Regions from separate parts of the Cupriavidus sp. GA3-3 genome, predicted to be linked through region 1. Evidence: predicted binding sites of a transcription regulator. Region 1 holds the regulator's gene; each other region holds the start of a gene.
The links. The regulator FNR, encoded in region 1, switches genes on or off when oxygen is low (the NO sensors DNR and NnrR bind a similar motif). The targets are predictions, from matches to a motif close to TTGATNNNNATCAA.

Region 1 (9,531 bases):
TTGCCGCTATCGCGCTCATCGGCATCGTCTGGTGCGTGTGGCTGCTGTTCTCGCAACGCAAGGTCGCCAAGACCGCCGGCGGCACTGAAGACACCGGCCATGTCTGGGACGGTGACCTGCGCGAGCTGAACAACCCGTTGCCGCGCTGGTGGATGTGGATGTTCCTGCTGGCCTGCATCTTCAGCCTGGCCTACCTGGTGCTGTATCCGGGACTGGGTTCGTATGCCGGCGTGCTGAAGTTCTCCACGCAGGGCGAACTTGCCGCGCACCGCGCGGCGCAGGAGAAAATGCAGAACGAGATCTACTCCAAGTACCTGAAGATGGACGTCAAGCAGGTGGCGGCGGATCCGCAGGCGCGCGAGATCGGCCAGCGCCTGTTCCTGAACTACTGCGCACAATGCCACGGCTCGGACGCGCGCGGCAGCCGCGGCTTTCCGAACCTGACAGACAGCGACTGGCTCTATGGTGGCGAACCCGACATCATCCAGCAGACCATCACCAAGGGCCGCAATGGCGTGATGCCGCCGTTTGCCGCGGCCATCGACGCCAAGCAGGCGGGCGACGTGGCGCAATACGTGCGCTCGCTGTCGGGCCTGTCGTCGGACCCGATCCGTGCGTCGCGTGGCGAGGGCGCCTTCAAGACGACCTGCGTGGCATGCCACGGCGCCGGCGGCAAGGGCAACCAGGCGCTCGGCGCGCCCAACCTGGCGGACAACGTCTGGCTGTATGGCAGCTCGGAAGGCAGTATCGTCGACGCAATCCTGAAGGGCCATAACAACCACATGCCTGCGCATGAGGAGATCCTGACGCCTGAACGCATCCGGATGCTGACGGCCTATGTCTGGGGTCTGTCCAATACTGGGGGCGGAGCCGGGCAATGACCGACGACTCATGTGAGCGGGCGCTGGCAGCTCGCGGGAGAGCATGCCCATGAACGCACCCGGGACCGAAGAAATGGCCCGGGCGGCCGACCTGCAACGGTCGGCCGCTGCGCCGGGCGAGACCTCTGACGAAACGCTCTACGAGGTCCGCCGCAAGATCTACCCGCGCTCGGTGACGGGCGCATTCTCCAGCTGGCGGGTCTGGCTGGTGATCCTGACCCAGCTGATCTACTACGGCACGCCCTGGCTCCAATGGAATGGCCGCCAGGCCGTGCTGTTTGACCTTGGCGAGCGCAAGTTCTACATCTTCGGGCTGGTGCTGTGGCCGCAGGACGTCATCTACCTGGCGGTGCTGCTGGTCATCTCGGCGCTGGCGCTGTTCCTGTTCACGGCGATCGCGGGGCGGCTGTTCTGCGGCTATGCCTGTCCGCAGACGGTCTACACCGAGATCTTCATGTGGATCGAGCGGCGGGTCGAAGGCGACCGCATCGCCCGCATCCGGCTCGATGGCGATCCGTGGAGCCTGCGCAAGTTCCGTCTCAAGGCGACCAAGCACTTCCTGTGGGTGCTGATTGCGCTCTGGACCGGCTTTACCTTCATCGGCTATTTCGCACCGATCCGCGAACTGGGCGGCGAGGTGCTCAGCCTGTCGCTGGGGCCGTGGCAGTCGTTCTGGATGCTGTTCTACGCGTTCGCCACCTGGGGCAATGCGGGCTTCATGCGCGAGCAGGTGTGCAAGTACATGTGCCCGTATGCGCGTTTCCAGAGCGTGATGGTGGATCGCGATACCTATGTCGTGACCTACGACGTCGGCCGCGGCGAGCCGCGCGGAAGCCGGTCGCGCAAGACCGACCACCACAAGGCGGGGCTTGGCGACTGCGTCAACTGCAGCATCTGCGTGCAGGTGTGCCCGACGGGCATCGATATCCGCGACGGCCTGCAGTACGAGTGCATCGGCTGCGGCGCCTGCATCGACGCCTGCGACCAGGTCATGGACAAGATGGAATATCCGCGCGGCCTGATCCGGTACACCTCGGAAAACGCGATGCGCAAGGGCTTGTCCGCGGCGGCATCACGCAAGCGCCTGCTGCGCCCGCGCGTGGTCATTTATTCCGTGATCTGGGTGGCGTTGCTGGCCGGGTTCATGGCTTCGATCGCGCTGCGCACGCCGCTGAAGGTCGACATCATCCGCGACCGTGGTGCGCTCGGCCGTGAAGTGGAAGGCCGCTGGATCGAGAATGTCTATCGCCTGCAGCTGATCAACACCACCGAAGCGCCGATGCAGATCAGCGTGCGCGCCGACAGCGACGAACTGAAGAACCTGACCGTGGAATACGACAAGCAGGCCGAATCGCTGGCGCCGACGTCCAACCGGTTGCTGCCGATCCGGATCCGCGTGCCGATCGAGGCCGCGGCGCAGGGCACGCACAAGATCAACGTGACGGTGACGAGCGAAGGCACGGAGCGGGGGCATGCCGAAATCCGGCAATCCACCAGTTTCATCGTGCCGCGCGATTTGTGAAGCTAGGTCGTCAAGATGAAGGGGGCAAGATGAGTCAGCAAGGCAATCCGTGGTGGAAGGAGCCGTGGCCGTGGCTGTTGATGAGCGGCCCGCTGGTGGCGATGGTGGCGTGTGGCGTGACGATCTGGCTGGCATCCACGCATCCGGACATGCCGGTGCAGGGTGCAACGCGCCATGGCCTGGTGGTCGAGAAGGCCGACGCCGCGCCGCCCAAGGCTGCCGCTGTGAGGCAGCCATGAGGTTGCGCTGGCTGATGTGGGTACTCTGGCCGGCGTTCCTGATGGCCGGGTTCGCGACCGCGACGGTGTTTTCGGTGGTGGATCCCGGTGACCTGAACTTCTTCGGCCAGCCGATCGAAGCGTCCCGCGAATCGGTCTACACCGTTGGTTTCCTGATGGCCTGGGTGTTCTGCGCGTTGTCCAGCGGACTGACGCTCTACACCATGCCGACGCGGCTCAGCGATACCGACGAACTGGAATAAGCGGATCGGTGTGAGGTCTGCGCTGCCATGTCCGCATGCGGTACCTGGCAGCGCCTTGGCCGCTTAGCAGGAGCGGCTGTAGAGCTGCTTGATGCCGTCGATGTCCACGAGCTTGACGTGGCGCTGGCGAATCTGGATCAGGCCGGCTTCGGCAAAGCGGGAGAACAGGCGGCTGACGGTTTCGAGCTTCAGGCCCAGGTAGCTGCCGATCTCTTCGCGGCTCATGCGCATCACGAACTCGGACGCCGAATAGCCGCGTGCCGACAGGCGCTCAGAGAGGTTGATCAGGAAGGCGGCAAGCCGTTCCTCGGCGCGCATCGAGCCCAGCGTGACCAGCATCAGTTGGTCATGCGTGATTTCCTTGCCCATCAGGCGCAGGAACTGCTGCTGCAGCGACGGCAGGTCTGCCGACAGGGACTGCAACTCGCTCATGCGGACCACGCAGACTTCGGTGTCCTCCAGCGCGGCGGCATCGGAGGCATGCTGCATCTCGCCCAGCCCGTCGAGACCGACAATTTCGCCGGGCAGGTGGAAGCCGGTAATCTGCGAGCGGCCGTCTTCAGTGGTGACGTGGGTCTTGAGCGTGCCAAAGCGCACGGCATAGACCGCGGTGAGCGGATCGCCCATGCGATACAGGGTTTCACCCTTGTGCACACGGATGCGTTCCTGAACCAGCGTGTCCATCTTGGCGAGGTCTTGCTGCGACATGCCGACCGGAAGGCACAGCTGCCCCATCGCACAGGTGGAGCAGCGTGGTGACATCTCGGTAATGGGAATGGAGGTGAGCAATTGGAACCTGCTAGAAATGGCAGCGAGGGCGCGATAACGGCATTTTACCGTGCGATGTGATGTGGTAGGGAGTGAGAATTGACACTTGGCGTACTGATCAGCGTTTTTCTGCTGGCTTTGCTGGGCGGGGTCCACTGCGCCGCCATGTGCGGCGGCGTGGCGCTGGCCGTGGAGCAGCGTCACGGCGCGGCGGCGACGATCAGTCTGGTGCCCAGCCGTGCCGCCTGGCTCGGCGAGTTGCTGATAATGCACCTGGGCCGGATCTCGACCTATATGCTGCTTGGGGCCGCGCTAGGCGCGGTCGGTGCTTCGGCGTGGAAACAGGACTATCTGCCGGTGCAGCGCTGGCTGTTCGGCGCGGGCAGCGTCATGCTGCTGGGGTCGGGCTGGCGGTTGCTGCGCGGCAACACGTTTACCGTCGACTGGCTGGAGCGGCTGGCGTCGCGTGCCAGCGCAGCGGTGGCGCGCCGGCTGGGTGGCGTGGCACGCGGCATGCCGTCCTTTGTGCGCGCACGCGGCTGCCTGGCGCGGCGATACGGCGTGGGCCTGGCGTGGGGGCTGGTGCCGTGCGGCATGGTCTATGGGGCGCTCACGCTCGCGCTGCTGGCGGGCAATGCGGCGTCCGGCGCACTCGTGATGGGCGTGTTCGGGCTCGGCACACTGCCTAACCTGCTGGTGCTCTCCGGCCTGTCAGGCTATTTGCGTACGCTGTCGCGACGTCCCGGCGTGCGACTGGGGGCCGGCCTGGCGGTAATGGCGTTCGGCGGCCTTGGCATTGCGCGAGCGGTGCTGTTGCCACATTCGCTGGCCGAGCATGGATTCTGCCTGGTGTTCTGAGGCGCCGGCGCTGCGCCGGCAACGGATGATGGTTGCAGGCGGGGGCGGGAATGCCATACAATCGCCAACATTGCGGTATCGCGCGGTGTCTTGTGAGCCGCGGTAAGCAGCGGGCGAGCAGCGCCAGGCGGCCTTCATACCAGAAGGTGAGTTCAGGGCAGGGGAAGCGGAAGGTTTTCGATGCCCGTCCCGTCCCCACAGTCCATCCGGTTCAAAAGATCTGGTTCAAAAGTCCGGCTGGCACTGCGGTGTTGGCGATGCCGGCCTTGCTCCCGATACCCGTTTTTCTTGCGTCCGAGGCCTTCAGTTCGCTGACAGCGACGTCCGGTATGTGCGGACGCGCTACGCAAGAGGTTCGCTGGCTGGCCCATAACCGCATGCGAACGATCTCCTGCCGGAACGCCCGGCAACTCGATGCAAAGATAGGGAAGTGCACGGCTTGGATGCAGCAGGTATCCGGCTAGCTGCGCAATGAGATGGCGGTGGCTTTCGCACCGCTGTATCCAAAATCTCCGGTGCCCCGGATCCGTCCGGGAGCAGGTGCAAAGACAGGCTGCACACCATCAACATGAATACCCAAGAGGCGAAGATCGTCCTCGAGACGGCGCTGATCTGCGCGCAGGAACCGTTGCGCGTCAATGATCTGCGGCGGCTGTTTGACGACGACGTCGGCGCAGACACCATCCGCGTGCTGCTTGATGAACTGCGCCAGGACTGGCGGCCGCGCGGCGTGGAACTGGTGGCCCTGGCCAGCGGCTGGCGCTTCCAGAGCCGGCCGGAAATGCGTGAATACCTGGATCGGCTGAATCCAGAAAAGCCGCCAAAATATTCGCGCGCGGTGATGGAAACACTGGCGATCATTGCCTACCGGCAGCCGGTGACCCGCGGCGATATCGAGGAAATCCGCGGCGTGACGGTCAGCACGGAAGTCATCAAGAAGCTTGAGGACCGCAGCTGGATCGAGGTGATCGGACACCGCGACGTGCCGGGCAGGCCGGCGCTGTATGCGACCACCAAGGCGTTCCTGGACGATCTTGGCCTGCGTACGCTGGATGAGCTGCCGCCGCTGGAAGATGCCCAGGCGCAGGCGCAGGCAACCCTGCTGGAACAGCAGGCCATCAATTTTGAAGACCTGGCTGCAAACAAGGCGGCCAGCGCCGACGAAGAGGCTTTTGCCAACCCCGCCGCGCACGCGGCGGATGTGGCTGAAGCATCCGTCGCAAACGAAGCCGAGACGACCGGCCCGGTCGACCAGGGCGCCAATGGCTTTGACGCGCAACCGCTGCAAGCTGCAGCCGACGATGCCGCCGAGGCCGCTTCCACCGAACCAGCCGCACCCAATCCGGACGGGGCGCGGGGCGATTTGCCGGACAACGGCACCCCGCCGCACCCGAGCGAGCACGACGAGCGCGTGCCGAACTGAACAACATGCAACATCCGATAGTGAATATCTTGTCTGATTCCGTTGAGCAAGACACCCGCAATGCGGGCGCACCCGCCGACACCGGCGCCGCAGAACCCGGATCGGGCAGCGAAGCCGCGCCCCGCCGCAAGGGGCTGCGCCGCGGGCTGAGGAACCTGGTCGCATCGCGCCGCCAGGCACAGGACCGCGGCGAGGGCGCCGAAGGCGCCGGCGGCCAGGCCGATGCCGGTGAAGCGGGCGCCGCACAGGCGGCGGGCGGTGCGCGCGGTGGCCAGCGTGGCCGCGGCAAGCGCAAGACGGGGCAGGGCGAGGGTGGCCAGGGTAGCCAGGGCGGCCAGGGCACCAGCAAGGCAGAAAAGGTCGACCGTGCGGCCAGGGCCGAAGGCACCGACAAGCCTGAGCAGCCCGGCCGCAAGCGCAAGCCGGTCCAGCGCTCAGGCAAGGCGGCAGCGCCGGGCGAGGCGCAGGGTACCGGTGCGCGGCAGCAGGGCCGCCGCAAGGATGGCGGCAAGCCGCAGGCGCCCCGCAAGGGCCAGGGCGGCGGGGACAAGACCGCGGCGAGCAGCGAAGACCTGTTCCGCTTCGTGATCTCTGAGCAGTACGACAACGAAGACACCGTCATTCCGCGCACCAAGGCCAAGCCGGTGCGCGAGCTGTCGGCCGACGACGACGCGCCCAAGCTGCACAAGGTGCTGGCCGAGGGCGGGCTGGGCTCGCGCCGCGAGATGGAAGAACTGATCCTGCAGGGCCGCGTTTCGGTCAACGGCCTGCCGGCCCATATCGGCCAGCGCATCCTGCCGGCGGACCAGGTCCGCGTGAACGGCAAGCTGATCCACCGCAAGGTGTCGACCAAGCCGCCGCGCGTGCTGCTGTACCACAAGCCCGCCGGCGAGATCGTCAGCCAGTCCGATCCGGAAGGCCGTCCGACTGTGTTCGACAGCCTGCCGCGCATCAAGACCGGCAAATGGGTCGCGGTGGGCCGCCTGGACTTCAATACTGAAGGCCTGCTGATCTTCACCACCTCGGGTGACATTGCCAACCGTTTCATGCATCCGCGCTATGGCGTGGAGCGCGAGTACGCGGTGCGCACGCTGGGCGAGCTGGCCGAGGCCGACCGCCAGCGCCTGCTGCATGGCATCAAGCTCGATGACGGCGAGGCCAACTTCCTGCGCATTGCCGACGGCGGCGGTGAAGGCGTCAACCAGTGGTACCACGTGGCCCTGACCGAAGGCCGCAACCGTGAAGTGCGCCGCATGTTCGAGGCGGTCGGGCTGACCGTGTCGCGCCTGATCCGCACCCGCTACGGCCAGTTCCTGCTGCCGCGTGGCCTCAAGCGCGGCCGCTGGCAGGAAGTCGAGCCCAATGACGTCAAGGCGCTGATGGCCGGTGTCGGCCTGAAGGTGCCCGGCAAGGGCGAGCAGGTTCCCAAGGGCGCCACCAAGGTAGGCGGGCGCAAGCAGCGCACCGAAGCCGCGATTGCCGGCATGCCGATGCCCACGGGCATGGACGGCCTGCCGCGCTTCGACCAGGGCGGCGCCCGGGGCGGTAGCGGCGGCCGCAGCAGCCAGCCGGATCCGATGAAGACCTCGATGGGCTATATCACCCACGGGCCCACCTTGCTGACCTCGCACGCGGCCAGCCTGGGCGGCGGGCGCGGCACTGGCGCACGCCAGGGACGTGGTGGCGCCGGCATGGGCGGTATGGGTGGCATGCGCGGTCAGGGTGGCCAGGGCGGCCTGGGTGGGCAGGGTCAGGGCAAGCCGCGTCGCGGCGGCGGCGAAGCCAACGGCAATGTGATGCCGAAGGCGTCGAAGCCGGGCGGCAACCGTTCCCCGCGCGGCGGTAGTGGCGGTGGCGGCGGCAACCGTGGTGGCAACCGCGGCGGCAACCGATAAGCGCTGAATCCGGCGCATGGCGGGTTGAACGCCCGCCGGCGCCGGATTCAGTGCACGGAAATGTCTGGCTTTTGCCTTTTCGACATAATCCGCGTATAATTCAAGTCTATTCAAAAAGCCATCCTCGTCGAGGATGGGCGAATGATGGGCATTGCGCCCATTTTTTTTTGGTTCGCCCGTTTTTCGGTTCTCTCCGCTGGAGCGGGGGGATGGCGGACAGGCAGGGCTGCAGCAGGGTCGTCCCGGACGGCACCGGCGGGTTTGCCTGCCACGGTGTTGATGGCCATTACTCGGGATAACAGTGCATCTGGCAGATTTGATCGAAACCACCCTAAGCGGCATGGGATATGAGCTGGTCGAGCTCGAGCGTGCCCCGGCCGGATTGCTGCGTGTCTATATCGATCAGCCTGAAACCGGCATTGCCATCGAGGATTGTGAAAAGGTGAGCCGCCAGCTCACCCACGTGTTCACGGTCGAGAACGTCGACTATGAACGCCTCGAGGTCTCGTCGCCCGGACTGGACCGGCCGCTGAAGAAGCTGGCCGACTACGTCCGCTTTGCCGGCGAGGAGGCGCGCGTGACGCTGCGCCTGCCCGTCAACGGACAGAAGAACTTCACAGGCATCCTGCGCGAGCCCACCGGCGCGGCGGGCGAGGAGAAGATTGGCCTGGAGTTCGAAGGCAAAGATGGCCCGGCGCTGCTGGAATTTGCCGTATCCGATGTCGACAAGGCACGCCTGGTGCCGGTGATCGACTTCAAAGGAAATCAAAGAAAAGGGAACAAGCAATGAGCCGCGAAGTTCTGTTGCTCGTCGATGCGCTTGCGCGTGAGAAGAACGTCGACAAGGATGTGGTATTCGGTGCCCTGGAGGCGGCGCTCGCTTCGGCCACCAAGAAGCGTTTCGAGGAAGACGTGGATATCCGTGTCGCGATCGATCGCGAGTCGGGCGAGCATGAAACCTTCCGCCGCTGGCTGGTCGTTCCCGACGAGCTGGGCCTGCAAGAGCCGGACAAGCAGATCCTGCTGTTCGAAGCCCGCGATGAAAACCCCAGCATCGAGCTGGGTGACTTTATCGAGCAGCAGATCGAGTCGGTCGAGTTCGGCCGCATCGGTGCGCAGGCTGCCAAGCAGGTGATCCTGCAGCGCATCCGCGACGCCGAGCGCGAGCAGATCCTGAACGACTACCTGGATCGCGGCGAGAAGATCATGACCGGCACGGTCAAGCGCGCCGACAAGAAGGGCCTGATCGTCGAGTCCGGTCGCGTGGAAGCGCTGCTGGCCCGCGACCAGATCATCCCCAAGGAAAACCTGCGCACCGGTGACCGCGTGCGTGCGTATATCCTGAATGTGGACCGCGCCGCGCGCGGTCCGCAGATTGAACTGTCGCGCACCGCGCCCGAGTTCCTGATCAAGCTCTTCGAGAACGAAGTGCCGGAAATGGAACAAGGCCTGCTGGAGATCAAGGCGGCTGCCCGTGATCCGGGCGTGCGCGCCAAGATCGCCGTGGTCGCGCATGACAAGCGCATCGACCCGATCGGCACCTGCGTCGGCGTGCGCGGTACCCGCGTCACCGCGGTGCGCAACGAGATCGGCGGCGAGGCCGTGGACATCGTGCTGTGGTCGGAAGACCCGGCGCAGTTCGTGATCGGCGCGCTGGCACCGGCACAGGTGCAGTCGATCGTGGTCGATGAAGAAAAGCACAG
Region 2 (9,531 bases), on a different contig from region 1:
TCGGATCCGCAGTTTGTGCAGTGCATACAGACCTCGTCACTTCAGGTCCCTTCTCTTGATGATTAGACGCTTTCTCCACTTTGGGATCAATGGGCGGCTGCTTGGCCGTGTTTTTCAGGTTCGGCTTCAATTCGAACATTTCACGGACCTGGAACCCAAGACCCGCTCAGTATCCTCGCCGAGACGAGGGGCAGGCTTATAGATGGAAGCAGGCGACCTGGAGAACAGGGCCGTCGGGCGGGTGGTTACCACGTCGCCTTCGGTGGGGTGCGTCATGGTCTGGAACAGCCCGGTGCTTTGTACCTGGGGATGGGTCTGGATGGTGTGGATGGAATACATTTCCGCGACCGGGATATCCATCTCGCGGCACACGTCCATCATCTCTTTTGTGGTGTACCGCGCGGTGATGTTGCGCAGCTCCGCATAGATCGCCTGGATGTTCTTGTTGCGCTCGATCCGGCTGCTGATGTTGAACTGTTCGATGAATTCGCCGCGCCCGAAGCGGTGAAAGAAGGCCTTCCAGTGCTGCTCCGTATAGGGCAGCAGGGCGATGTACCCGTCCTTGGTGGGCGAGGGCTTGCGGCCGCCCTTGAGCAGGCGCGCATAGCCGGCGTCGCCAATGGGCGGCTGAAAGCCGTGGCCGCCCAGATGCTCCGTCATCGTGAAGGCGACCATTGTCTCGAACATCGGCACTTCGACGTACTGGCCTTCGCCGGTGCGGACCTTGTGGACGATCGCGCCCAGGATGGCGTTGGCCGTGGCCAGGCCCGCGATCTTGTCGGCCAGCAGGGTGGGCGGGTAGTCTGGGACGCCGCTTTCGTGTCCCACCAGATGGGCCAGGCCGCAGGCGCCCTGGATGATGTCGTCGAATGCGGGCTGGCCGGCAAAGGCGCCGCCCTCGCCAAAGCCGGTGGCGGCGCAGTAGACGATGCCGGGGTTGATCTGCGCCACCGAATCGTAGCCGAACCCCAGCCGCTCGATCGCCTTGATGCGGATGTTGTGCACCAGCACGTCGCAGCGGCCGATCAGCTGGCGTAGCTGTGCCTTGCCTTCTTCCGCCTTGAGGTCGATGCACACCGAACTCTTGTTGCGGTTGATATTCATGAAGGTGGAACTCATGCCGGGCGTGCGGCTCACGCCGTTTGCACGCATCAGGTCGCCCTCGGGCGGTTCTACCTTGATCACCTCGGCGCCATAGTCCGCCAGCACCTGGGTGGCGACGGGACCCAGTACCACCGCGGTCAGATCCAGCACGCGGATACCGGCAAGAGGGCCTCGGGGAGCGGTGGCGTCCGGCTTCTTCTGGTCGTTCGTCATGTCGCTTGCGTTCATGGTTGCCTCGCTTCTCATCGTTATTACCTAGAGCAGATTCGTTGTATCCACTCTATAGTGTTGCTTGTTCGCAAGCAAGTAAGGATAAACATGGATACGTTGCACGTCACGGTCGGGGACCTGCCACCCGAATGCGAGGCGCTCCGGGAGGAGGCAAGAGCCTTTGCCAGGGAGCACATCACAAAGTATTCACGCGTCGAGCGGGCACACAACTGGGCCGGCCGCGACCCGGATTTCTCCAGGAAGATGGGCGAAAAGGGGTGGCTCGGCATGACCTGGCCAACCGACATCGGCGGCGGCGGAAAGAGCATGCTGGAGCGCTATGTGATGCTGGAGGAACTGCTGGCCGTAGGTGCCCCGATGGGCGCGCACTGGGCCGCCGACCGCCAGATGGGGCCGCTGCTCATCCGCTACAGCCGCGACCAGCTTGCTCCCAAAATCATCCCGCAGATCCGCCGGGGCGAGGCGTTCATTTGCATCGGCATGAGCGAGCCGGACTCGGGCTCGGACCTCGCTTCCATCCGGACCCGCGGCACCAAGGTCGAAGGCGGCTGGAAGATCAACGGCCGCAAGGTGTGGACCTCGGGCGCGCACCATGCGCACTACATGGTGGCCCTGGTGCGCACCAGGGAACGTGGCGATGACCGCCACGCCGGCATGAGCCAGATCTTCATCGAGATGGACCGCCCCGGCGTGACGGTGCGGCCCATCGTCTCGCAGCTCGGCACGCGCATCTTCAACGAAGTGATCCTCGACGACGTGTTCGTGCCCGATGACCACCTGGTGGGCGAGGAGGGCAAGGGCTGGAGCCAGGTGATCAATGAACTGAAGTACGAGCGATCGGGCGCGGAGCGCTTCCTGAGCAGCACGCAACTGCTGCTGGAGATGCTCGATGCGGCGCAGGCAGGCAACCGTCAGCAGGCCGTGGCCATCGGCAAGGTGATCGCGCGCTATGCCACCTTGCGCCAGATGTCGCAGGGCATCGCACTGATGATGGCCGAGGGGCAGGACCCGTCGCTGGCCGCCTCCATCGTCAAGGACCAGGGGGCGCTGCTGGAGCAGTCGCTGCCCGACATTGCCTACGAGGTATTCCCCGACAGACTGGGGGATGGAAGCGAGTTCGACCAGGTGCTGAACCTGGTGACGCTGGCGGCGCCATCGTTCTCACTGCGAGGGGGCACGAGAGAGATTTTGCGCGGAATTATTGCGAAAGGACTGGGGCTGCGATGAGCGACAACATGATTGAAGAAACCGTCAAGCGACTGCTGGCCAACGAGGTGAGCCGCGAGCTGCTGACCGCTGTCGAGACCGGTGAATTTGCCGGCGCACTGTGGCAAGCCATCGCCGACGCCGGCATGACCAAGATTCTCTGCCGCGAGGCGCATGGCGGCATCGAGGCCTCGTGGCCGGAAGCGTTGTCCCTGTTCTACCAGGTCGGCTATACCCAGGCGCCGGTGCCGCTGTCGCAGGCGGTGGTGGGGCAGTACCTGGCATCGCGCAGCGGGCTGGACCTGGCGGCCGGCAGCGTGATTGCGCTGGCCGCCGGCGCGCAGACGCGGGCACTGGCACTGACCGGCAATGAGGCGGGGACGCCCGCCACCCTCACCGGCACGATGACAGCGGTGAAGTGGGCGCGCCATGCCCATTGGCTGGTGGTGGAGGCGGCAGGCCACGTCTGCCTGGTGGATGCCAAGGGGACTGGCGTGCGGGTGGAGCCAAAGGCCGATGCCGCATCGCTGCCGGCCGACACGGTGGTGCTTGACCATGCCCCCGTGGCGCATGTGCTGCCTGCTGGCATTTCCGGGCTGAGCCGGCCGCTGGAAGTGTTCTACGCCGCCACCACCGCCGCGCAGCTGACCGGCGCGCTGGATTACGCGCTGGACCTGGCGGTGCAGTATGTGAAGGACCGCGTGCAGTTTGGCAAGCCCATCGGCAAGAACCAGGCTATCCAGCAGCAGATTGCCGTGCTGGCCGGCGAAGTGGCCTGCAGCTACGCGGCTGCGGCCACCGCACTGCGCGATCTGCCCGCCATGCAGGAGGACAGCGCGCCCCAGGCTGAATTCAGCGCCGCGGTCGCCAAGGTGACGGCCAGCGACGCGGTGCGCACGGGTGCCTCGATTGCGCACCAGGTGCATGGCGCCATTGGCTTTACCTACGAATACCCGCTGAACTTTGCCACGCGGCGCCTGTGGGCCTGGCGTGCCGAGGCCGGCAGCAGCACCGAATGGGCAGAGCGCCTCGGCCAGGCGTTCATCCAGGCAGGCTCGGACCAGTTCTGGCCGCACCTGACCGCGCGCACCCTGCCGTCGGCGGATGCCCCGGCAACGCCGGCTGACCACCAAGCCCAACCCACGCATGCAGAAAGGACCGCCACCCATGTCTGAGACGCCGAACCAGGCCATCCTGACCAGCCGCGACGGCCATGTTGCCATCATCGAGCTGAACCGCCCGCCGCACAATTTCTTTGATGTGGAGATGATTGCCCGGATTGCCGACGAGCTGGACCGGCTGCAGGCCGACAAGACCTGCCGTGCGGTGCTGCTGCAGGCGGGCGGCAGCGCGTTCTGCGCGGGGGCGGATTTTTCGCGGCGCAATGGCGCGGAGGGGCGCAGCGCCTCGCGCATTAATCCCATCTATCTGGAGGCACTGCGCATCTTCAGTTTCAGCAAGCCGATTGTGGCCGCCATCGAGGGCGCGGCCGTGGGTGGCGGCCTTGGCCTGGCGCTCGCGGCGGACTTCCGGGTGTCATGCGCAGAGGCCCGGTTTTCGGCCAACTTCAACCGGCTCGGGATTCACCCTGGCTTCGCGCTCTCTTACACCCTGCCGGCGCTGATCGGCAAGCAGATGGCGGCGTGGTTGCTGTACACCGGCGCCCGCGTAGATGGCGCCCGCGCCAGTGAGCTGGGGCTGGTGGACTTCATCGTCCCCGAGGCGGAGGTGCGCACCGCCGCGATGGCACTGGCCCGGGAAATGGCCACTTCATCGCCGCGTGCGTTGCAGTCCACCCGCCAAACCTTGAAGGCGGACTCGCTCAGCCACATCCGCAACGCCATCTCGCGCGAGAGCGCGGAGCAGGCTACCCAGTTTGCGGGGCCGGACATGGCCGAGGGCGTGAAGGCCATGGCCGAAAGGCGGCTGCCGGTCTTTGAAGACTGAATCCGGCCAAGGCCAAACCATTTCGATATACAGGAGACAAGCACCATGCAACGGAGACAATTTGGCGCCACGCTGCTGGCGGGCGCGGCAGCGTTGGGTTTCCCCTACATCGCCCGGGCGCAGGGCAAGGCGATTCGCGTCATCGTGCCCTTCACGGCGGGCAGCGGCTCGGACGAGGGCGCGCGCTTTTACGCGGAGCTGATCGGCAAGGCGCTGGGACGCTCCATCGTGGTCGAGAACAAGCCGGGGGCCAGCGGCCTCATCGCCGTGCGCACTGTGCTGGCGGAGCCGGCGGACGGCAACACCATCCTGCTGGGCAGCAACTCGCTGATCGCGGTGAACCCGGTGATGGTGAAGGACCTGGGCTACGACCCGTTCAAGGACCTGGTGCCGCTGCACGGCCTGGCGATCTCCGCCGCCGCTTTTGTGGCCGGCAACGATTCACCCTACAACAGCATTGCGGATGTGGTGGCCCGCTACAAGGCCACGGGCAACCCGATCTCGATCGGCAATTATTCCGAAGGCTATCGCCTGGTAGGCGAGTGGCTGGCGCAGGTAACGGGTATCAAGACCACGCCCGTGCCGTACAAGGGCGGAGCGCCCATGGTGACGGACCTGATCGGCAACCGGCTGGACATCGCCCTCAACGACATCACCGGCATCGCCCCCATGGAAAAGGCCAAGAAGCTCCGCGTGCTCGCGATTACCGGCGGGGCGCGCGACAAGCTGTTGCCGAATGTCCCGACGATGAAGGAACTGGGCTATGCGGACTTTGAATCCTACGTGTGGTCGTCCTTCTCGATGAAGGCCGGCACCCCGCAGGACAAGCTCAAGGAGCTTGCCGCAGCGATTTCCGCCGCGCAAGGGACCGAGGCGGCAAAGGCATACCAGTCCAAGCGCGCGGGTACCTTTTTGAAGAAGGCGCTCGGCGAATTGGGGGAATTCCAGCGTGCGGAATACCTGCGCTTCAAGGGTGTGGCGGAAAAAGCCAATATCCGGCCGAGTTGAGCGCCTGGCCTTACTGCTGCGCCGGAAACTGCGCACGCAGGGCCTTGTGTCGACGCAGTTCTGAAAAGTGGCCCGTTCGCTTCGGTACAATTTGGGCGCCGTGCAGCTCCGCGTGAACAGACCCATATCCTGTTCAACGCAGCCACAACGGCGCCATGGACCATTACCACTGCTTCGAGACATAGCCGGCCGATCCATGCACCGGTCGGCGCGCCGCAGGCGACATATCGCTCACTACCTATGAAACAGCAAACCAGTCGCACCCAGGAGCAACGGCGTGAGGAGTCTGTCAGCCGTATGGTGCAGGCCGCAATCGAGCTGATTTCTGAAAAAGGCCTCGCCGGGCTGACGATGAATGAAGTCGGCACCAAGGCGGGCTATAGCCGCGGCCTGGCGCACAATCACTTCGGCTCCAAGGAAAAGCTGCTGGAGGAATGTCTGGAACAGCTCTCGCGTGAATTCAATGCCCAGCGCAAGAAGGACGGCAGCGATACCCGCGGCATTCACGGCATCTATTCGCTGGTGGACGCCTACACCCAGCGGCCGGAAAACGCGGTCAACAGTATCCGCGCGATGTTTTTCATCGTGCTTGACTCGTCCGTTGCCGACTCGCCGCTGCATGGCTTTGTCCACGACTACAACGAAAAGAACATGGCCTACGTCGAGTACAAGCTCAACGAGGCGAAGACCCTTGGGCAGATCCGGGCGGACGTGGACACAAAATCCGCGGCCTTCATCCTGATGAGCCTGCTGCGCGGTATCTCCGTGCACCGCCTGAACCGGGCTTCCATGGACCCTGCAGCCGTGAAGGCGGAAATCCTGCGGATGATCGGGGAGTGGTTGCTATAGAAGAACCATCGTCATGGCGATGTTGAGGGGGGGCTGAGGGCACCGGCGCCTCGGTCCGCGACGCCCTGCGCCGGCACTCGAGCGAGACCGGCGAGACGGTGCTGCTGGGCCGCCAGAGCGGCAAATAGGCTGCAATACCTGTCCGTCATTGCTGTTGCCGGATGCCGTTAAAAAGCCCGGGACGGTTTCTGCCAGGGCCAAGACACTCGCCGCAGGCATAAGTTCTGAGCCGAGGCCCGGCAGTGCCGCGAAGCGACCGACGTTCAGTGCATGGACGCGTTCGCTTCACTGTCGATCTGCTTGCGCAAAGTCGCGAAGCGCCTCTCCACATTGGCGCCGAATAGCGGATCGGCACTGGCCGGATCGATGGCGGCGACCTCCGCCCAGTCCGCTTCGGTCAGGAACCGGGCGGCGCGCGGCATGACCTGTTTCTCCTCGGTGGACAGATGGTTGCGGTAGTACACCAGGTACATGGCGGCGGCCGCTTCCAGTGCCGCTCGCGAGGTGACCACCTCGCTCTGGGCTTCACGCAGGCGGTCGAGCAATTCCGCGCCGACTGTGGCGATCACGCGATGTTCCTGCAGTAACCGGCTGATGATGATCCGCGTGCCGGGATCCCGGTCCACGAGCAGCGCGTAGGCAACATCCTCACGGGGGTGGTGCACGCAATCGCCATAGTTGCGCAGGTATTGGATGATCGTGGCCATCAGGCCGTAGTCGGGCTGCTCGCCCTGATGGAAGGTGCTGACCTGCTTTTCCAGCAGGTCGAGCATTGAGGCGAAATGGATATGGTCGGTATGCCAGGCGGCAAGCGGTGTCGGGCCCGGGGTGGAAAGCGCGGCGGAAGGTGAAGTTGGAAGCGAGGTGGCTAGTGGGGTGGCCATGGCGCCCTCCTGGGAAACTGGGCAAGCAGACCGTTGAGTCCGATGCGATATCGGGACTCGCGGGGCCCTATTGACACAATAGCTTCCCTGCATGATCTGAGTCTGACGCAGATCAATGCGGCGCTAAGCGCTCGGATCTCGCAAGGGGCGGAAGCCTTATACGCCGCACGTTCAACCTGCGCCGCCCTCCAACTCGCCTCGACGCGAGAGGGTCACCACGGTTAGTCCGGTGCCAGAATCGACTACCGCGCAGGCAGGCTAGCCGCGTGCGGCCGCCCGCCACGCCCCGGGCGGCTGCCCGAAGCGCCGCGCGAAGCTGCGCGTGAAGGTGGTCTGGTCCGGGTAGCCTGACGCCAGCGCGATCTCGGCCAGCGGCAGCGTGGATTGCGTCAGCAGCTGCAGCGCGCGGTCCAGCCGCAGCCGGGTCTGGTAGCGGTGCGGGGTATCGCCGAAGGCCTCGGCAAACAGGGTCTGGAAGCGCCGCACGCTCCAGCCGAAATGCCCGGCGACTTCCGCCACGAGCAGTGGCGCGGCCAGGTTGGCGCGCAGGTAGGCATCAACGGCCATCAGCGGGAATACCTGCTCGTCGCCGGGCATGCCGAGGCAGTCCGCCAGCGCCGCGGCCAGTGTTGCCGCCAGGTGCCAGTCGGTCTGCGGCCCGCGTGCTGCTGCGGCGGCGCGCCATGCCGCCAGCGCGCGCACGCGGCTGCCGAAGGCGCCGTCCAGCGGGAACGTGCGCGGGCGCGTCATCAGCCGCGCGGGCAGTGCCACCGAGCGCGCCGGGAAGTCCGCCACCAGCTGCAGGTTGCCGTCCAAGCCCAGGAATTCATGATGGCTGCCGGCCGGCACGATCAGGCCGGTGCGGTCGTCCACGCGATAGACGTGGCCGTCGATCTCCAGCTCGGTGGCGCCGGCCAGACCGAACAGCAACTGGTGGTAGCCGTGCTGGTGGCCGTCAGGCTGCGGGCGGTAGCGCCGATGCTCGACCAGCGGCGAGGCTTGGGGTTCAGCGGGCTTCGGCATGCCGCAACCTGCCAGGGGTCTGGCACAGCCAGACGCCCGCGCCGGCCACCGCCATGCCCAGCGCCTGCACCGCATCCAGCCGTTCGCCGAACAGCAGCCAGGCCTGCAGCGCGGCCAGCGGCGGCGCCAGGAACATCAGCGCCGCGGCATTGGCGGCCTGGCCACGCCGCACCAGGCTGACCAGCAGCCAGGTGCCGGCGCCCGACAGGCCGATCGCCGCCCATGCCAGTCCGGCCCACAGCGCCACGCCACCATGCCAGTGCAGCGGCGCGTCGGCGGCCTGGATCGCCACCATCGCGGCGGCTACCAGCATGGCGCCCAGGTTCTGCCAGGCGGAACTGGCGCGCAAGTCACAGGCGGCGATGGCGGGCTTCTGCAAGAGGGTTCCCATGGTGATGGAGACAATGGCCAGCACGCCCAGCAGCACGATCCAGGGCGACAGGGCCGACGCGGCCGGGTGAATGCCGGCCTGCATCGCCGGGGCGACCACCAGCGCGACGCCGAGCGCACCCAGCGCCAGGCCCTGCCACGTCCGCCTGGAAGGTAGCTCCTTCAGTAGGGGGATGGCAAGCAGCGCGGTCAGCAGCGGCTGCAGCGCGCCTAGCAGGGCCATGATCGTCGGCGGCAGGCCCCTGGCCACGGCGCCGTAGCCGGCGCACAGGTAGATGCCCTGCATCAGCGCGCCTGCCAGCAGGTGGCGCGGCGCCTCGCGCAGCGGCGGCCAGGCCGCGCGCGCCGCCAGCGACCAGGCCACGAACATTAGCGCCGCCACGGCAAAGCGGCCCAGCAGGAACAGGCTGGTATCGGCCAGCGGCACGATGGCCTTGCCGACGATAAAGCCGGTGGACCAGATCAGGACAAAACCAACGGTGGGCAGCCAGGCGGCAGCGGACAGGGGGCGCGACATGCAAGCAGGCGTTTCCGCCGGGGGCGGGATCGGAGGGACAGAGCGCAAGGCTAGCCAGGCAGCGCGCCGCTGTCTTGGCAAATCCGGCAATCGGCGTGCTGAAAGCACTGGTAACACTCCGGCGGCGCCTCCGGGTCAACCAATGTGCGCTTGCCACGTAACATAGTGATGTTGATCGAACAGGGCGAGGAGCAAGGCATGAATCCGGCGCAGCATTCGAGACAATCCGGCCGGGGCGCGCTCGCCGCCTGGCGGGCCGCCGCGGCACTGGCACTGGCAGCGTGCCTGGCCGCCTGCGCCCAGGTGCCGGCCGAGGCTGGCGGCAGCACCGCCGCCACCGACCTGCGCTGGCTCAACACTGTCACCTACGGC
Region 3 (9,531 bases), on a different contig from region 1:
GCAGGTCGAGCGCAACGCCGCACATGCACGCGACATTGGCGGTCTTTACATAGAAATGGCCTCGGCCTTCATGGAGCACCTGCGCGAGTCGACCGAAGCCTGGCAGGACTACCAGCAAAGGGTCATGGTGGAGGGAGGCGGCTACGCGCCCTTTGCGGAATCGGCGCGCGAAATGTTCGACAACGTCGGCCGCCTGATGGCCGTCCCTACCCCAGGCGCGAAGGCCCCGGCGCGCCCCGCCGGCGCGTCACGGAGCTGACGAGATGGCCGGACAACGCATTGCCCTGGTAACGGGAGGCATGGGCGGCCTCGGCGAAGCGATTGCCGTGCGGCTGCTGGCCGACGGCGCGCGCGTCGTGGTGACGCACTCCGTACACAATGACCACGTGGCCCAGTGGCTCGGCACGCAACGCTCCGCCGGCCGCGAATTCACGGCGTTCCCGGTCGACGTGACGGACTTCGCGTCCTGCCAGCGCTGCGTGTCGCAAGTGCGCAGCGAGCTCGGCGACGTCGATATTCTGATCAACAATGCCGGGGTCACGCGCGACCGGACCCTGCGCAAGATGGATAAGGCTGACTGGGACTTCGTGCTGCGCACGGACCTCGACTCGCTCTTTCATATGACGCGGCCGCTGGTTGAGCCGATGTTGGCGCGCGGTTGGGGCCGGATCGTCAATATTTCTTCGGTCAATGCCTCGCGGGGCGCCTTTGGCCAGACCAACTATGCCGCCGCCAAGGCGGGGGTACATGGCTTCACCAAGGCGCTGGCGCTGGAACTCGCACGCAAAGGCATCACCGTCAACACCGTTTCGCCGGGCTACCTGGATACGCACATGGTGACGGACATGCCCGCCGAGATCCTCGAGCGGGACGTGTTGCCGACTATCCCGGTCGGCCGGCTAGGCAAGCCGGCCGAGGTCGCGGCGCTGATCTCTTACCTGTGCAGCGACGACGGGGCCTTCGTCACTGGCGCGAATTTTGCCATCAACGGCGGGCAACACCTGCAATGAGGATCGACGACAGGACGTCACCGCCCAGCCTGTCGGCCATGCCGGAATGCGCGCCGCAGGCCGCCATACCGGCGCAAGTCTGGATGGACAAGCAGATCCGCGCCGGCCTGGCCCGTGCCACCGGGGGCCTGTCGGTGATCTCGGCAAGTCTGGCCGGACTCGACTGGGCGCTGCAGCTCGGCATCTCCCCGGCAAAGATTGTGCAGGCATGGCAGGTGTGGCTGCAGCACAGCATCGAGGACTGGCCACGGCTGTTGCCGACCGCGGCCGAGCCGCCGTCCGTTGACCTCAGCGATCAGCGCTTTGCCGATGCCGGCTGGCAGGACTGGCCTTATCGCTGCTGGCGCGATGCGTTCATGCGCAACGAAGCCTTCTGGGAGTCGCTGACGCAGGATATTGACGGCCTGTCGCGTCATCACCAGCACATCGTCGCCTTCTGCGCCCGGCAATGGCTTGACCTGCTCGCGCCCGGCAATGTTTGGTGGATGAATCCGACCATTGCCAGGACCGCCTCGAGCACCTTCGGCGCCAACTTCCTGCAAGGCGCCCATCACTGGCTGCAGGACGCCAGTGAGCTGTTGTCAAAGGTGCCTGGGCTGCCTGCGGGGCGCCCCGCGCTGGAATTTCTACCCGGGCGCGACGTGGCGCGCACGCCTGGCAAGGTGGTGTTCCGCAACGCACTAATTGAACTGATCGAGTATGCGCCCGCCCTTGGCGCCAATACAGTCTGGCGCGAGCCGGTGCTGATCGTGCCGTCCTGGATCATGCGGTACTACATCCTCGACCTGAAGCCCGAGGATTCGCTGGTGCGCTACCTGGTCGAGAGCGGCCATACCGTGTTCATGATTTCATGGAAGAACCCGGACGCCTCGGCCCGCGACTTCGGGCTTGACACCTATCTGGAGGCCGGGCTTCTGACCGCGCTCAACACCGTGCACGCGCGCTGCGACGGCGCGCACGTCCACGCCGCCGGGTATTGCCTGGGCGGCACCCTGCTTGCCACGGGTGCCGCCATGCTCGCCCGCGACGCCGCCGGCGGGCCACTGGCCAGCATGACGCTCTTTGCGGCAGAGACCGATTTCCATGATCCGGGCGAACTGGGCCTGTTCATCGACAAGAGCTCGCTCGCCACGCTCGACGCCCTCATGTGGAGTCAGGGATATCTGGACGGGCCTCAGATGAAGTCTGCCTTTCAGATGCTGAACGCCCAGGACCTGATCTGGTCGCGCGTAATGAGCGAGTATTTGCTCGGCCAACGTTTGCGCGCCAACGATCTGGTCTCCTGGAACCGCGACACCACCCGCTTGCCTTACCGCCTGCATTCGGAATGCCTGCACAAGCTGTTCCTGGGCAATGAGCTGGCCACCGGCAAGCTGTGCGTGGGCGGACAGCCCGTCGCCCTGTCGGACCTCGACCTCCCGCTTTTCGTGGTTGGCACCGAACACGACCACGTCTCGCCCTGGCGCTCCGTGTACAAGCTGCACTTACTGACCAAGGCTGAACTGACCTTCTTGCTGACCTCGGGCGGCCACAACGCAGGCATCGTGTCCGAGCCGGGCCACCCGGGCCGGCGCTACCATATGCATACGCGATTGCCCGCCGCGCCCTACCTGAGCCCGGAGCAATTCCTCAACGTAGCTGTGTACCGCGACGGTTCCTGGTGGCCGGCGTGGCATGACTGGCTAGTGGCCCACTCGACAGCGCGCTGCACGCGACAGGCGCCGGGCCAGGGGCTCGCGGACGCTCCTGGTACCTACGTGCTGGAACCCTAGCCTCTTGTTCACTGTGCTGCGCCTGGCAACCTTGCGAGCGGGCAAACTTTCGGGTAGCCGGATCGAATGGAAACATGCCGTCGGACACGGGAAATGCCGGCCGACGCCTAAGGAACTCATTCCAGAAACCCCGCGCAAGCTGGTGGAGTGTTCGGTTTTGTCCCACATCCCGCTCCCTGGCAGCAGCCGAACCGCACCGCACCTCACTTCATCGCATCGCCGAGGCGCTGCGGCAATATCAGTGCGACATCAGGACCGGCACTGTCATCGACTCAAGCAACGTGCGGGTGACACCGCCAAGGACCAGCTCGTGCACCCGGCTGTGCCCGTAGGCCCCCATGACGATCAGGTCAGCATTTCGGTCCGCGGCGTGTGAGAGTAACATCTGGCCGACGTCTTCGCCGTCTTCCGCTCCAAACGTGCAAAGCTGCACCGCCACGCCATGCCGACCCAGCCAGTCCACGGCATGCTGAGGCGGCGAAACCCATGTCCCCTTCAGAACCCCAGACGGTGTCCACGAGACCACCTCCACAGTGCCCGCGCGCTGCAGGAGCGGAAGCGCATCGCGGATGGCCCGCGCCGACTCGCGGCTGCCGTTCCACGCCACCATGATGTTCTTGCCAACGCTCGGGAACCGGCCCGCATACGGAACCACCAGCACCGGCCGCCCGCATCCCAGCACAATGGATTCAACAAAGCCGGGCTCGGCGTAGGCGGCTTCATCAGTGGGATCGTGCTGTCCGAGGATGACAAGATCCGCCCGATGCGCCTCTGCCTGGACCGTTGCCGCCGTGGCCCAGTCCGGCGCCCGCCATTCCGTAATGACGGTTACCTCGTCCGTTGCGCCCATCAGGGCGTGACGGGCCCGCTCGCCGACCTGATGCCGCCATTCGGTGTAAGAGGCAAGATTGCGGTCACCGTCCACCAGGTAGCGCACGGCGGTGGGATCCGGCTTGCCGACGGCTAGCAGGCCAACCAGCGTGGAATGAAACTCCAGCGCCAGCCGGGTGGCGAGGTGCAGCCGGTCGTACACGCGGCGGCCGGCATCGAGATGAACCAGGATCGTTGCGTAGTCCATGGATTGACTCCATCAGGCAGCCCCGGACGGAGCTTTTCTTGAATCTATATCGCCACCCCGCCCCGGATTTGTCGTGCATCAAGCCGTCTTCGTGTCCGCGCTACAGGCAATACCGCTGGCACCAGGTACGAGTTGGCCCAGGCTGCCTGCCGCCAGCGCGGCGGTGCGTGGCTTCGGCGGCCGCAGCAGGTCCGGTACGGCGGTACACGCTGTGCATAGCGGCACCAACGCGCAGGCGGCAAGCCTGCGCCATCCTGGCCGTTTCTCCGGTGTGCATGACTGCAAGCGATTCTTCATGGGTAGCTCCTTGTAAGGACGCGCACCGCCCGGTGGCGGCTGCCGCCGGCCAGGACGTGCGCCTCACACCGCGAAGCGAAAATGGCCGCTGTGCAGCACGATGTGCCGCGCACCTGTCATCTCGAACAGCGCTCCCGCGACGCGTTCAATGTCCTGGCGGTTGCTCATGAATGCCGGCAGCAAATCTTCACTGCGGTACGAGCGTGCGCCGAAATGATCCTCAAGCGCCTCGGCAGTGATCTCATAGGTCGCCGGTGTGCCATCCACCTTCACGGCACACCGCAGGCTTGGCCCGGTCGGGCAGTAATCCGGCGTCTCGCCGGAAAAGTCGATCGTATGCATAGCTCTCTGGCGTAATGCCCTCCAAAATCTGTTCGCCTGCTTACGCTTCCTCGGCGCGGAGAAGCAGGACGGGCGCGACGGCCAGGTTGATCACGCTTCGCGCGACGCTGCCCATGACGAGTCGCCGCACTCCCCGGCGGCCGTGCGTACCCATCACAACCAGATCAGCGCCCCAGCCATTGGCTTCGGCAGCGATCGTGGCAGCAACGTCGCCCTCGACCATAGGCTTACCGAGCAGCCGCGTTACGTGGCGAATACCCGCTGCGGCAAGCCGGCCGGAGGCGGCAGCGAGAACGCTTTGCCCCGCCGTCGTGAGGTCCTCTATCAATCTCACCGGATCCAGATTGCTGGCATCCAGAAACGGGCTGCGGTCATCGACCACATGGACCACCTCCACTTCGGCGTTGGCGGCGCGCGCGATGATCATGGCCTGTTCCAGGGCAAGTTCCGATGCGGCGCCGCCGTCCATGGCGACAAGGATGCGCTGGTACATAGCGGTTTCTCCGGCGATGGGAGCCTGTGGCGACTCGGGTCTGGACTGGTTAAATGCAGCGTAGGGCAACCGGCGCAACTGCTGTTGATACGTGTCAAAGCCGCGGTACCGCGCTCCAACCGCCGCTGGTCGCGCGCGCATCGGCAGTCTTCGCGCAGGGGTTGCGGCTCGCGGATTCAGGCCTGCCCACGCCGAGCGGCTCGCCTGCTTGTCCCCGAACGAAGCCTGAGCGCTTCTTCTTCCCCTTCCAGTTCCGTCGCTTCTCTTTCGCGGGATCGTCCCTGAACCGCCGCGAACTTGCTTGCGCGGTGTCGTGCCCGCGGCGACACGTCCGAGCGGCAGGCTCAGCGACGCGGACAGGGTGTCGTGGCGCAGAGCAGCCAGTCGTCCTCGAGCGTATTGACCGGCAGCCGGAACGTCACCTCGAGCGGCTCGCCAGCGACGACGATGTCGCGCATCTGGTCCCGCCCCTGGTAGCCGACCGCGAGCCGATAGGCACCCGGCCTGAGTCGCATATAGAACAGCGGCCCGCTAGCCGTAGTGTGCAGCACCGGGCGGCCCTCCTGGCTGGCCACGACCACCGTGGCACCGCCCAGCGGCTTCCCGCGCCCGGCATCCACCATCGTCAGCCGTACATTGAAACGCGCGGCGATGGCCAGCATGCTTTGCATGCCCGCCTCATCGTCTCCACCCGATACGTAGGAAACGCCGTGCTGCTCCATGATCTGCACGCCAGCGGGCGCGGCGCGAGTGGCGCAACCCGCCGCCGCAACGGCAATCGCCAGCGACGACAGGCCGAGGCCTAGGCTTCTTGAAACCTGCATTTGCGTCACTCCGGAAGAATTATTGGGGTTTTCGCAGGCCGGAACCGAACGGTCAGGGCGTATCGCCGCGCGACTGCTGCCGAACGAGCAGCACGGGGCGAACCGTCTTGCTGACCACGTGCTCCGAGACCGAGCCCAGCACCATGCGCCGCACGCCGCGATGGCCGTGTGTGCCCATGACGATCAGGTCCGCGCTCCAGTGGTCCGCTTCCGCTATGATCGCCTCGGCAATCTTCGCAGGGGTGCCGGGCGTCTCGGCCAACCTGCTGCTCCAGCGCACGCCGGCGGCACTGAAGCGCTCGCCGGCACGAGCCAGCACCTGCTTGCCATAGGCAATGATGTCGGCCATCAGCCAGTGCCGGTCACCCGGGCTGACCTCGAAGAACAGGTCGCTGTCGTCGACGACGAACATGGCGCTGACCTCGGCGTCGGTGGTCAGCGCCATCGACACGGCCTGCTCCAGGGCATTCAAGGATGAACGGCTGCCATCGAGGGCTAGGAGAATGCGGCGGTACATGGCGACCTCGGCTTCGGCTGTGGTTCATCCCAAATTAGCGGTCGCAAGGACATGCGGGTTGATGCCAGTCAACCAAGCCAGCCACACCGCTGTGATTCGGCTCATGGCAGTGCTGCTGCACCAGGGGTGGCCGACAGCAACGTGTCGGCCGATACTGGCGGCCGCGCTCAGGTCAGCACCTGCTCGGCGGGTACATGGGCGTAGCCATGGGCGCTTGCGACGGCCGCATAAGTCACACTCCCGCGACAGATATTCAGCCCGGCCCGCAGGTAGGGGTCGTCTGAGAGCGCGCGGGACCATCCCTTGTCGGCAAGGGCCATCGCATGACCGATCGTGGCGTTGTTCAGGGCAAAGGTGGAGGTCCTCGCCACCGCTGCCGGCATGTTGGTCACGCAGTAGTGCAGCACGCCGTCCACCACATAGGTCGGATCCGTATGGCTGGTCGGGCGCGATGTCTCGGCGCAGCCTCCCTGGTCTATCGCCACATCCACCAGCACCGAACCCGCTTTCATGCGCGCGACCATCGCACGCGTGACCAGCCTGGGCGCCTCGGCGCCAGGCACCAGCACCGCGCCGATGACCGCATCGGCCGAGAGCAACGCGCGCTCGATACTGTCAGCGCTGGAGTAGACCGTCACGACTCGATTGCCGTACACGGAGCCGAGATGCCGCAGTCGTTCGATATTCTTGTCCAATACCGTCACGCGCGCCCCCATGCCAACCGCGATCTGGACAGCATTGGCGCCCACCACGCCGGCGCCGATCACCACGACATGTGCCGGCGCGACGCCCGGGACGCCGCCGAGCAGCAGTCCCATGCCGCCGTTCGGCTTCTCGAGGTAGGCTGCCGCCACCTGGACCGACATGCGGCCGGCGACCTCGCTCATGGGGGCCAGCAGCGGCAGACCACCGTCAGGCCCCGTAACCGTCTCATAGGCGATGCAGACAGCGCCGGATTGCAGCAGCGCGGCAGTCAGCTCACGGTCCGCGGCCAGGTGCAGGTATGCATAGAGGATCTGCCCGGGCCTGAGCAGCGCCAGTTCGCGTGGTTGTGGCTCCTTGACCTTGACAATCATCTGGGCCCGGTCGTACACGGCCTTCGCATCGGCAGCCAGCTTCGCGCCAGCCGCTTCGTATTGCGCGTCGGAAAGGCCAAGCGCGGCCCCGGCCCCGGCCTGGACCATGACCTGGTGACCGCGGCTGACAAGTTCGCGCACGCAGGCAGGCGCCAGGCCAACCCGGTACTCGTTGTCCTTGACTTCTTTAGGCACGCCGATCCACATGGCCTTTGCTCACGCGCGTGGTAATTCCGGCAGATTCCGCACCAGGTGCTTGAATCCTCAGTCCACGGCCGGATGCACCGAGGCCTGTCCGTGGCCACACGTACGGCGACACCTGCATGGCAGCCTCGATGTCGGCAGATATCGAAATAATTATAGGGCCCAAGGGTTACATAGCTGCCCAGCCATTTCACATCCAAATATCGCCATTTTCGCCCCCTCGGCGGACGCCGCAAGATGTGATTGATGTTTGCCATCACCACTTGCCGGAAGCACCACCACCGCCAAAGCCGCCGCCACCGCCGCCGAATCCCCCGGGGCCCGACCGGCCGCCATATCTTCCCGAGCGGCCGCCGATAGCCAGCAAGCCCATGTGCGGGCCACCCATCAGCGTGAACAAGAGCGCGATTGCCCCTGCAACGATGCCGGCAAAGATGGCGCCAGAAAGCATCCACGCGACCACTCCAACGGCCCCACCCGTCGCGACTGCACCCGGGAAGCGCCCCAGCATGGAACGCAGTAACCCACCCAGAACCAGAGTGAGCACAAGCAGGATTGGCATCAGTTGCCGGACGGGGTCACCCGTATCCCCTGCTCTTTCCTCCGGAGGTGGCAGTGGCTCCCCTTCGATGACCCCAAGCATGCGGTCGATGCCCGCAGACACACCGCCATAGAAGTCGCCCCGCTTGAATCGGGGCACGATATCATCACTGATGATGCGCTTGCTCGCGGCGTCAGTCAGGACGCCTTCGAGCCCGTAACCCACCTCAATACGAAGCGTGCGGTCGTCCTTGGCGATGATGAGCAGCGCGCCGTCATCAACGCGGTTACGTCCCAGCTTCCATTGCTCGACCACGCGAAGCGAATACTGTTCGATGGTTTCCGGTCGGGTAGTGGGAACCATGAGAACTGCAACCTGAGCTCCCTTCCTGGCTTCGAAGGCCTGCAGCGTCTGGTCCAGGGACGCCTGCTGTGCGCGCGTTAGCGTACCAGTCAGGTCAGTCACTCGCGCCGTCAATGACGGAACGGCAACCTCGGCGATGGCTCCGGGAAACACGAAGGCAGTCAGCACCAGAAGCAGGCCTCGCGCGGCCGTGCGCAGGTTCAACTGGCACCACCGAGGGCGCTGGCCGCAGCGGCACAGACTAATGGCTGGCATGACGAGCACCGCCCACATCTTGCGCACGGCACACCTCCGCAACGAAAGGTCTCTTGACTTCCCTCAGCGGACCCAGGTGTCAGCAGCTGACAAGATCCGTATGTCCGAAGCCCTTGGAATAGTCGAGCACGGAAATGACTGTCGGGGTCACCCTGAATATTCGGACGTCCTCCGCGGTTGGCATCGGCACTGGCAAGGCAATCTGCTCCGGATACTTCAATGGGAACATCCGGAGGATTCTCTCCGCTACGGCCACATCGACCACCGGTTGCGCGTGCGCCGCCATGGACAGGCCGGTAATCGCCATGAGATCTGGCGTGTCGTGATCAATTGTCAGCGAGACACGGTCATCCAATGCCAGATTGGCCGCCTTTTGGCTGCCCGGACCACAGAGGAAGTAGAGCGTGAGACCCTCATTCACATAACCCACAGTGGTAGCCTGAGGCCAGCCATCCGGCCTCAAGGTGGCAAGCGTCATGATCCTGTGTTGGTTCAACAAGGTCAGGATCTTCTGTCTGGTCTCTTCGTCCATATTTGGTCACCTGTTACGCCAGTACAAACAACACCAACGGGGCCGGCACGGCCGGGGGAGCGATCTCCAGCCGGCACGTTCCTGGACAAATGCCCCGCATCTTCTTCATTCCACGACAGCAATGGCTGGTTCAGGCCCATGTCTTGCCTCTCCCCCTAGCTACCTCGGCTTCGGCTATGGGCTATTTCCAAAGTAGCGGTCGCAAGCGCATGCGTGTTGATGGCTGT

Region 2: the regulator FNR is predicted to act here: its motif matches at 7,332-7,345, upstream of C265_RS18580 (hemerythrin domain-containing protein).
Region 3: the regulator FNR is predicted to act here: its motif matches at 3,929-3,942, upstream of C265_RS21255 (universal stress protein).

Annotation. Positions count from the first base shown of each region.
Region 1 is NZ_KB944471.1:210,139-219,669, reverse strand. It holds gene ccoP (cytochrome-c oxidase, cbb3-type subunit III) at 1-881, shown strand, start outside; gene ccoG (cytochrome c oxidase accessory protein CcoG) at 931-2,403, shown strand; gene C265_RS11010 (membrane protein) at 2,433-2,642, shown strand; gene C265_RS11005 (hypothetical protein) at 2,639-2,884, shown strand; gene fnr (fumarate/nitrate reduction transcriptional regulator Fnr) at 2,948-3,673, opposite strand; gene C265_RS10995 (sulfite exporter TauE/SafE family protein) at 3,752-4,510, shown strand; gene scpB (SMC-Scp complex subunit ScpB) at 5,079-5,933, shown strand; gene rluB (23S rRNA pseudouridine(2605) synthase RluB) at 5,939-7,828, shown strand; gene rimP (ribosome maturation factor RimP) at 8,130-8,618, shown strand; gene nusA (transcription termination factor NusA) at 8,615-9,531, shown strand, end outside.
Region 2 is NZ_KB944482.1:137,699-147,229, reverse strand. It holds gene C265_RS18615 (adenylate/guanylate cyclase domain-containing protein) at 1-26, opposite strand, end outside; gene C265_RS18610 (CaiB/BaiF CoA-transferase family protein) at 127-1,332, opposite strand; gene C265_RS18605 (acyl-CoA dehydrogenase family protein) at 1,423-2,562, shown strand; gene C265_RS18600 (acyl-CoA dehydrogenase family protein) at 2,571-3,716, shown strand; gene C265_RS18595 (enoyl-CoA hydratase/isomerase family protein) at 3,688-4,488, shown strand; gene C265_RS18590 (tripartite tricarboxylate transporter substrate binding protein) at 4,534-5,496, shown strand; gene C265_RS18585 (TetR/AcrR family transcriptional regulator) at 5,737-6,345, shown strand; gene C265_RS18580 (hemerythrin domain-containing protein) at 6,609-7,229, opposite strand; gene C265_RS18575 (AraC family transcriptional regulator) at 7,488-8,252, opposite strand; gene C265_RS18570 (DMT family transporter) at 8,236-9,159, opposite strand; gene C265_RS18565 (DUF1800 domain-containing protein) at 9,358-9,531, shown strand, end outside.
Region 3 is NZ_KB944488.1:39,333-48,863, reverse strand. It holds gene C265_RS21270 (hypothetical protein) at 1-259, shown strand, start outside; gene phbB (acetoacetyl-CoA reductase) at 264-1,010, shown strand; gene C265_RS21260 (alpha/beta hydrolase) at 1,094-2,782, shown strand; gene C265_RS21255 (universal stress protein) at 3,021-3,860, opposite strand; gene C265_RS21250 (DUF1488 domain-containing protein) at 4,221-4,499, opposite strand; gene C265_RS21245 (universal stress protein) at 4,540-4,992, opposite strand; gene C265_RS21240 (carboxypeptidase-like regulatory domain-containing protein) at 5,337-5,816, opposite strand; gene C265_RS21235 (universal stress protein) at 5,869-6,333, opposite strand; gene ald (alanine dehydrogenase) at 6,501-7,616, opposite strand; gene C265_RS21225 (YgcG family protein) at 7,870-8,721, opposite strand; gene C265_RS21220 (pyridoxamine 5'-phosphate oxidase family protein) at 8,852-9,304, opposite strand.